DNA from 2 places in the Pseudoalteromonas sp. A25 genome. Region 2 is predicted to be linked to the other one. Evidence: predicted binding sites of a transcription regulator. Region 2 holds the regulator's gene; the other holds the start of a gene.

Region 1 (4,710 bases), 890 kb from region 2:
TATGGCGTGGTAGATTTCAAAGCGACTAATTCAGTATCGGTTACAAAAAATGGTGACTTTTCGTTTTCTCGTGAGGTCAAATCATTGACGAACAAAAAGGTGGCTAGTCACATGCTTTCCGGTACTTTGATCTATCGAAGTTCTGGGGTGGAAGTTAACGCGCGAGTGATCGATATTGACACAAAGCATGTGGTTGCAACTTCTCGAAAGATTGTACCAAGTTATGTGTTATACAGTGATGAAGTTGCCGTACTTGAGCCACAGTAGGTTACTTAAAGGTAACTTCAAGTCGCTGACTTATATAAAAAAGTGTTGAAATTGTATGGGCCATACCGCTATAATTTTAGCGTTACGGCCCCTTAGTTAAATGGATATAACAGTCCCCTCCTAAGGGATAGTTGCAGGTTCGATTCCTGCAGGGGCCGCCAACATATCGTCTAAAAGTTGCTCATTTCGGTTCACTATGCCTTTCCACTACCTTTAATATTTGTCTCACGTTGTTTCAAGCGGTGTTGGCACAACACGATGTTTTGACGCTCCAAGAAGCCTAATGGCAAATTAAGGTGCTTTTCATAGCTCAAAGAGTTATACCAATTTTATTAATACATTGATCATTCTAGCGAGCTAAATAACTCATTAACTGCGTTAAATATTTCTCATGTAGAATAACTACATAGCGAAATATTTGCCTTGTTACTAAGCCATTTATCTGTCGCAATATCTGATCACCAATTTAATGCAATTGGTATTATTCGTGTTTATCAAAAAAATCATTCGTAGCATGTTTAAAAGGGGTCTAACTTGAAAAACCGACTATTACCATTTGACTCCATAAGCAACAGCCCTTCAACTTCTTTGGGGGCGCTGAAGGAAACTTTTCCATTGCAAACAATTGATGATGTGCCACAGGCATTCCAACCCCCTGTAGTGCCTGTATAGTTTACAAAAGCGAGCGGCACGCTCTTACTGATATTTTTCAGTATCTCGATATCTTTTGCGAACCCGAGCTGTGATATTAATACCGCTAAAATAAGAATATCTGGGTTTGATGCGCTTTCTGATAATAGCTGCTCAGGCTGGTAAAAATCGGCGCAAATACCAAATGAAAATTTGAGTCCTTCGACGTTATGTGAAATCGGTTTTGTTCCAGAGCTAACATAAGCTGCTTCACCGTCATGTAAGTTTTGCTTTAGATAAATGCTATTTTTTCCTTGAGGGCATAATATTAGCGCAGCGATATAGAGCTTATCTTGCTGTTTTAACACGCAACCAACGATGGCTGTGATTGCCAATTTTTTTACCATGTTAAGCAGGGGCCTCAGTCTTGTATCATCTACGCCTTTAAATGGATGTTGAGCTGCATAGGCCAGGTCATATCCAGTGAGTGACATCTCTGGAAAAACAACAACCTTTGCATTCAAAGTAGAAGCTGTTACTAATGCTTGAATATGTGTCTCTATACTTTTAGGAATGTTTCTATCATGGGCTTTGATTTGTGCAAGAGCGAGCATTAATTTTTAAACTCCAAAAATAGTAACGTTTATTAGTCGTAAATGGGCACTCTGCCGGGGTAAGCTTTATCTAAAATTTTGGTGGCTGACTGGCGTTAAATAGCATGCATCGCCCTAAAGCCTATCCATAGCCATGCATGCTATTTGCTTCTGTCGATGTGATTTTAATTGTGAAGCGAAAAGTTGTCTTCATTTTTTATTTTAACCTGAACAATATCGTTAAGTTGAATGTTACTCAATGGGCGAGTGTTCAAGTTGATTGCTGTCGCATTTTGCATATTGACACTGATCACTTTCACTTGATCAATGGTTTGTATAGTAGAGTTCACGACAGAGCCTCGGTTTGTAATGATGCTGCTCTGATGCATGATTGAAAGTACGGTGCCAGGCTCTAAACCATGGACTCGGCCAAGGTTAATAACAACTTGATCATCATTAAGATATAAAATCTTTCCTTTAGTGGGTATACATGAAACCGCAGCATTGAGATCTTGGCTAAGCTTGTTAAACACTTCCTGTATCTGCTGGCCGTAATGTGTGTTCCAAAACTTATCGCTATAGACATCAATTAGCTCAGTTTTTTCAAAGGGCCAAACACCTCGTGTAGCATAATGCTGATACCACACTTTTTCGTATGTCAGAGCGTCATATAAAGCAAAATCAATTTTGAAGCTTCTTGCGTATTCATCACTTTGCCAAAATGCGTAATCACTGTTTAATTTATCCATTGCTGCAATATCTGTTATTTGGCTGAGTAGAACGTATTGGCTATTACTGTTTGTTGCAATTGTTTCGATTAAAGCGGGGTTATAGTCAAACTGTTGTGCAAAATATTCTCTGACATTAATAGTATTTAAATATGGAATAGGTTTTACGGTGCTAGTCCGCTCATTTAAAGTGTTGAAGAGGCGTTGTGATGTAGATTTTGCTATGTCAAAAATTTGACCCAAACGCGCCTGATGAGGCTGAGTTAACTGACTTTGTGTGATGGCTATTTGTTTATTGAACTTTTGCTCAGCGCATTGGTTGTGAGTTGCGTAAATATCTAGATGTAACGTGACACTATAATTGTCTCCCTCGTGGCTTTCGCTAACAAGGTTAACCTGTTGTATTTCACCATGAGATTTGATTTTAATTTCATCTTGATTTAACACACCATCAGCAATGCTTTGTACGCTGCTTATGGTTGCCCCTGAAAATATAAGTGCTTGAGTAATCGCATCTTGTACCGCTGCTTGTCTTGCTTGAGCCGTATCTCGCCCTTGTGTGCTTGCATAGCCTACTACTTCAAACCACTCTGCTTTTACTAAAGTACTGCTACAAATCAGTACAAGAAAAATAATAGCCTTAATCATGTTATATGTCCCACAGTGTCAGTATAGGGTTAGTAGCAAGGGGTGTACCACAATTTCTGGCAAGAATTGTGCATATGTAAAGCTAGAAATTTTATAAGGTGGTCAATTATGAATATCAAAAAGCAACTTAAGCGAGTTAGTTTGGTCGGGCTGCTTTCGGCTATGTTTGTCATGAGCGGTTGTAGCAGTTTGTTTGATAAGCATGTCGAATATGAATATGTTGAACCTGATCATTATCCTGTATTGAAAGCAATTGGGTATGCCCCTTTAAGTGATCAACCGGGTAGTAGTCCTTCGCAAAAAATGCTTATGGCAGTTAAGGTATCAAAACTTGAAGCGTATCGCGAGTTAACCGAGCAAGTTTATGGTCAGAGTATTTCATCAAGTACAACAATCAAAGGTGCTATCGCTCAGAACGATGGCTTAAAAAGTCAAGTTAATGGCGTTATTCGTGGTGCGAAGGTAGTAAAAAGCTATGCAGCAGGTGACACGTATGTGACCGAGCTTGAATTAGATATGAAACGTGTACACGATTTATATATTACGCAAGTAAAGCCGAGGAAAATAAAGCGGGTCACTTATTACTAGACAACGATTGTCAAACACTCTGAGTTTAATATCTGTAAAGCGTAAATAGAATACTTATAAATCCATTTACGCTTTTAAGTTTCTAACTAGTTCGTTATTTTGAGATACTACAGCGCCATCCTGCCCATAGGTTACAGAAGACGGCCCACCGATAAGAATATCTTTAAGCTCTCTAATGCTTAAGTTAGCTTGGTGTGCAGCGTGAGCGTTCACTTCATTTTTTTGTTTACACTCAATCAGTAGCGAATTGATTTTAGAGGTTATGTGCTGCGACTCTTGATGAGCAAAAAGTGATTTTTCGAAGCCTGATAATTCCTTATCAAGTTTTTGGATGGTATTTAATAACGTCAGCTTTTCTCGGGCTATATCTTTAAGACCATCGCCTTTTTTTGCTGCCAACGCATTAAGCTCACTGTCTAACAGCTGGGTCAAAGCTGTTAAATGAGTGAGCTGTTGTTCTAACTTATGAAGACAAAGAGTTAGATGTTCATCCATACATATCAAACTCAAACGCCGCGATATTCTTTGCCAGCTTTTCTGCGTCTACTTGATACTTTCCTTCGCTGATCGCTTTTTTAAGCTCAGCGACTTTTTCATTGTTGAATGCTGGTGCATCCTGTGCTTTGTCTTGCAGGTTTTTAAGCTGACGTGCTTGAGGCGTCAAACTAACTGAATCTGAAGCAGCTTTTTGAGGCGCTTTTGAAGGTGCGCTATTCGCAGTCGCATCATTTTTTTGCAACTCAGCTTTTTGTTGCTTAATATTATTAAGCACGCTGTTTGACTGCGCTTGACCTTTTACGTTATTTACCATGATTGTGACCCAAATAAAATTTCTTACCTAGACTATCGGCTGTTATAGGTATAACTTTAGCAAATTTTTTAGAAATTGACCTCTATTGAATCAACATCTTTTACCCTTCCCGATACTATTTTTCCAGACTTTTGATTTTTAACCTGAATTTGTTCACCGAGGTTCCCATCCTTCAGTGCGACGCCTTGAGTTTTTATCGTTAATGTACTCGTTTTTGCAAAAATACTGATTATGTCGCCTTTACAAACCATGCAAATATGATGCATTCCAATAGGCATACCCTCGCGTAAAACACGTTTACTTCGACTGCCAATAAGTAAGCTTTCATCATCTATATACGACGCTCTTACGAAGTGTTTTGGCCGATACTCTAACTTTAAATGCTCTTTGGTCAGCAGTTCACCTTTGGCTATCATTTCAGTACTTACGATAACAGGAAATAGCT
Region 2 (4,710 bases):
GATATATGAGTAGCAACCGTGTTGCCCTGTTTGTCGTCTTTATCGCTGCAATGCTCTGGCTTTGGTACCCTTACTTGACACAAACAACCCCCAAAGTACGCAATCAAAGTGATGTTATCGCCAAACCAGATTATATTGCAACACAACTAGAGCAAACCTCATATAATGAAGCAGGAATTCGTAGTTATACTGTAACCGCTGATAAAATGGAGCTTTATCAAGAGCTTGGCTTTAGCCATTTTACGATGCCAGTATTTACACTATATAACGGACCACAGAACTGGCTGATTTCATCTACCGAGGCCACACTGTATGAAAATAATACATTAATGTTAGAAGGCAACGTAGAAGCTAAAAATTTAACTTCCGGTGCAATGATAACGCTAATAAAAGCGGACAACATTCGTGTTGAAATAGACGAACGGCTGATGCAATCAGAGCGGCCAGTTGAGATCACCGGCCCAAGTTTAAAAATTACCGGTAAAGGCCTCAATGCTGATTTGAATACTGATATCATTGAACTAATAAACCACACTCGAACCATTTATTATGACCAATAAACTATTTATCACTGCCATACTTTTAGGAACAATACTCTGCCAGCCAAGTTTTGCTCAACAAACGACCATGGCGAATGAAGTTTCTATCAAAGCAGGCAAGCAACAAGCTCAGCTTAAAACGAATATTGGCATTTTTGAGCAAAATGTTGAAATTATTCACGGTAACCGAACAATCAATGCAGATAGGCTCGAGGTACACCGCCGCGAAGAACTCGGCGACAACAAGCAGTTACTCGTTGCTACAGGCTCACCTGCGCGCTTTAGCGAAAAACAACCAGATGGAACGACTTTGTCAGCCAGCGCTATGGAAATACGCTACGATGTTGCCAACCGCACCTTAGAAATAAAAGGGAATGCAACCATCAACCAAGCAGGACAGATTATTCAAGCACAAGCAATCACCTACGACATGGATAAGCAACTGATTAGCGCCGAGCGTGGTGAACAAGATAGTGCTCGCGTACACACTATATTGGTCCCTGAAAAAAAAGCCAAACAAGCTGGCCAAGGTAACTAACTATGAGTGTATTAACTGCAACCGCATTGGCGAAAAGCTATAAAGGACGACAAGTTGTTAAAAATGTCAGCCTAAGCGTTGAAGCTGGCAGTATCGTTGGCCTACTTGGCCCCAATGGCGCAGGGAAAACGACTAGTTTTTATATGATAGTGGGGCTGGTTCCTAGCGATCATGGCTCTGTGTGTATTAACGACCACGACATCACTTTACTGCCGATGCATAACCGTGCTCGATTAGGTATTGGCTATTTACCACAAGAATCATCCATTTTTAGAAAACTGACAGTTTATCAAAATTTAATGGCGATACTGGAGACTCGTAATTCTCTCAATAAAGTAGCTCGTGAACAGGTTTTAAATGAACTGCTCGATGAATTTAATATTCAACATATCAGAGACAGCTTAGGTATGGCATTATCAGGTGGTGAACGTCGCAGGGTAGAAATTGCTCGCGCTTTAGCCGCAAATCCAAAATTTATCCTGTTAGATGAGCCTTTTGCTGGTGTTGATCCTATTTCAGTGTTAGATATAAAGAAAATTATTGAGCATTTAAAAAATAGAGGCATAGGCGTACTTATTACCGACCACAATGTTCGAGAAACCCTTGATGTATGTGAAAAAGCTTACATTGTATCACACGGAGAACTCATCGCTTCTGGTACCCCTGAACATGTTTTAGCGGATCAAACGGTCAGAGATGTCTACCTTGGTGAGCAATTCAAGCTATAGTTAATGTACGCTTAGTCACACTAATAACAAAGAACAAGAAGGATTGTTAAAGGTACATGAGGCAATCATTACAGCTGCGCATGGGGCAGCAACTTACCATGACACCGCAACTACAGCAGGCTATTCGCCTACTGCAGTTGAGCACGCTGGATTTACAGCAAGAAATTCAAGAAGCGCTGGATAGCAACCCGCTTCTTGAAGTCGATGAGTCGGACTCTGATCCAGAGACCCATAGCAGTGACCAAGAAAAAAATGGTAAAGATGACAGTCGTGATGATACACAAACGGACAATCAAGAGGTTGAGGCCATCAGTGACTATGAAATGGACTCTGATTCAGCGCTAACCAAAGAAACACTCAGTGATGAGCTTGCCATGGATGTCACGTGGGATGAGTATATGAGTGCCGCCCCTGCTGCAAGCAGCGGCCCAATGCCCGAAGACGAAACCATATATCAAGGTGAAACAACTGAAACACTCCATGAATATTTAATGTGGCAACTAGAGCTAACCCCATTTAGTCCCACTGATCGGGGTATTGCTGTAGCGATAGTTGAAGCAATTGATGATAACGGTACGCTGACTCTCAGTACTGAAGACATTCTAGAGAGCTTAAATGATGGCAACAGTGGTGAGCCGATTGAGCTTGATGAAGTAGAGGCTGTACTGAAACGGATCCAGCTATTTGACCCAATTGGAATAGGTGCTCGCACACTACAAGAGTGTTTATGCATACAACTCAATCAATTTGACCCAAATACCCCTTGGTTAAATGAAACCAAAATGATTCTCAATGAGCACATCGACTTATTGGCTAGTCGTGACTACCGAACCTTGATGAAAAAAACAAAGCTCAAAGAGAATGATTTGAAAGAGGTCATGACTTTAATTCATACACTCAACCCAAAGCCCGCTTCTAGTATTATTCGAGAAGAATCAGAGTATGTTATTCCTGACGTTTCTGTTAAAAAAGTAAAGGGCCGTTGGGTTGTGGAGCTCAACCCTGACTGTATGCCAAAAATCCGTGTTAACGACCATTACGCAGCCATGTCTCGTTCGGTTAAATCCAGCACTGATAGTCAGTTTATTCGCTCACACTTACAAGAAGCAAAATGGTTCATTAAAAGTTTAGAAAGCAGAAATGAAACATTAATGAAAGTTACTAATTGCATTGTTCAACAACAACAGGCATTCTTTGAACATGGCCCAGAAGCAATGCGACCTATGGTGTTAAACGATGTGGCTGAAATGGTTGAAATGCACGAGTCCACTATCTCTCGTGTTACCACACAAAAATACATGCACACACCCAGGGGCATTTTTGAGTTGAAATATTTCTTCTCAAGCCATGTTAGTACAGAAAACGGAGGTGAGTGCTCTTCAACAGCGATTCGAGCACTTATCAAGAAGCTAATTGCCGCAGAAAATACAGCTAAACCATTAAGCGATAGTAAGATTGCGGATATATTAGCGGAGCAAGGAATTAAGGTGGCCCGACGTACCATAGCAAAATATCGGGAGTCGTTAGCCATTCCACCGTCCAATCAGCGCAAAAGCCTGATTTAGACGTATTACCAAAGAAGGAAAATGCTTATGCAACTAAATTTAACTGGTCGTCACGTAGAAATCACCGATTCATTAAGAGACTATGTAAACAACAAGTTTGCGAAGCTAGAAAGGCACTTTGATCATATTAACAATGTGCATGTAATCTTAGATGTTGAAAAGCTTGTACAAAAAGCTGAGGCTACTTTGCACGTTAATGGTGGAGAACTCTTTGCTTCAACCGAACATCAAGACATGTACGCTGCAATCGACGGTTTAATAGATAAATTGGACCGTCAAGTTATTAAGCACAAAGAGAAGCTTATTCGACACTAATCATGAAATTAAGCTCTATAGTAAACAAGGACTGCACCAAAGCTGCAGTCCTTTTTAATAGCAAAAAACGTGTTCTCGAATACATCAGCGAGCTGGCGCACGAGCAACTTCCTCACTTGAACCCCCATGATATTCTTAATGCTTTAATGAGCAGAGAAAAGCTGGGCAGTACAGGTATAGGTAAAGGTATTGCGATTCCACATGGCCGGATTGATGGCATAGAGCAGGTCACTGCAATGTTACTGGTTAACCAACAAGGCATTCCCTTTGATGCTATTGATAATAGACCAGTGGATATCTTCCTCGCACTCATCGTGCCAGATGGCGATAATGAGCAGCATTTGAAGACCTTAGCCGCGATTGCTGAGAAATTAAATAACAAAGAGTTTTGTAAGCAGTTAAGGAACGCTGGTAATGATGAGGAACTTTATGCCATTATAGCCTCTGCAGATTAGGTGACCAGGAGAAGCATAGTGGAATTAATCATCATTAGCGGTCGCTCTGGTTCAGGTAAATCAGTAGCGTTGCGCGTATTAGAAGACTTAGGCTATTATTGTGTCGATAATATCCCAGTCAATCTATTACCCTCTTTAGTGCGCAGCGTATCGGATAACTACGACAAAATCGCTGTTAGTATCGATGTACGTAACCTACCAAAAGAGCAGCAAGATTTTAATGATATTTTAGAGTACCTCCCTGGGTTTGCTAACCCAATGCTATTCTATCTAGATAGTGACGATAACACGCTCATTCGACGCTTCTCTGAAACACGGCGCTTACACCCACTATCCATGCATGATCTTCCATTGGACTTAGCCATACGCGAAGAAAAAAAGCTACTTGACGTACTGACAACCCGTGCAGATGTGTTAATTGATACCAGTGAACTCAGCGTACACCAACTTGCAGAGACCATACGTGAGCGCATTTTAGGTAAAAAAGACAAACAACTTATTGTCACTTTTCAATCTTTCGGCTTTAAACATGGCATCCCAAAAGAGGCAGACTACGTGTTTGACGCACGT

Evidence for each region. Region 2 encodes sigma-54, which starts transcription at its own class of promoters, with help from an activator protein. Its sites were predicted from a motif close to GTTGGCACGNNNNTNGNNT; they were not measured.
Region 1: the regulator sigma-54 is predicted to act here: its motif matches at 2,922-2,940, upstream of GDK41_RS05420 (LPP20 family lipoprotein).

The regions. Positions count from the first base shown of each region.
Region 1 is NZ_AP021846.1:1,210,617-1,215,326, forward strand. Features, by position in the region: gene GDK41_RS05400 (FlgO family outer membrane protein) at 1-267, shown strand, start outside; tRNA gene GDK41_RS05405 (tRNA-Arg) at 354-428, shown strand; gene GDK41_RS05410 (carbon-nitrogen hydrolase family protein) at 786-1,511, opposite strand; gene GDK41_RS05415 (flagellar assembly protein T N-terminal domain-containing protein) at 1,676-2,866, opposite strand; gene GDK41_RS05420 (LPP20 family lipoprotein) at 3,029-3,454, shown strand; gene flgN (flagellar export chaperone FlgN) at 3,521-3,949, opposite strand; gene flgM (flagellar biosynthesis anti-sigma factor FlgM) at 3,942-4,265, opposite strand; gene flgA (flagellar basal body P-ring formation chaperone FlgA) at 4,334-4,710, opposite strand, start outside.
Region 2 is NZ_AP021846.1:323,822-328,531, reverse strand. Features, by position in the region: gene lptC (LPS export ABC transporter periplasmic protein LptC) at 6-560, shown strand; gene lptA (lipopolysaccharide transport periplasmic protein LptA) at 550-1,077, shown strand; gene lptB (LPS export ABC transporter ATP-binding protein) at 1,080-1,805, shown strand; gene GDK41_RS01520 (RNA polymerase factor sigma-54) at 1,862-3,370, shown strand; gene hpf (ribosome hibernation promoting factor) at 3,398-3,685, shown strand; gene ptsN (PTS IIA-like nitrogen regulatory protein PtsN) at 3,688-4,140, shown strand; gene rapZ (RNase adapter RapZ) at 4,159-4,710, shown strand, end outside.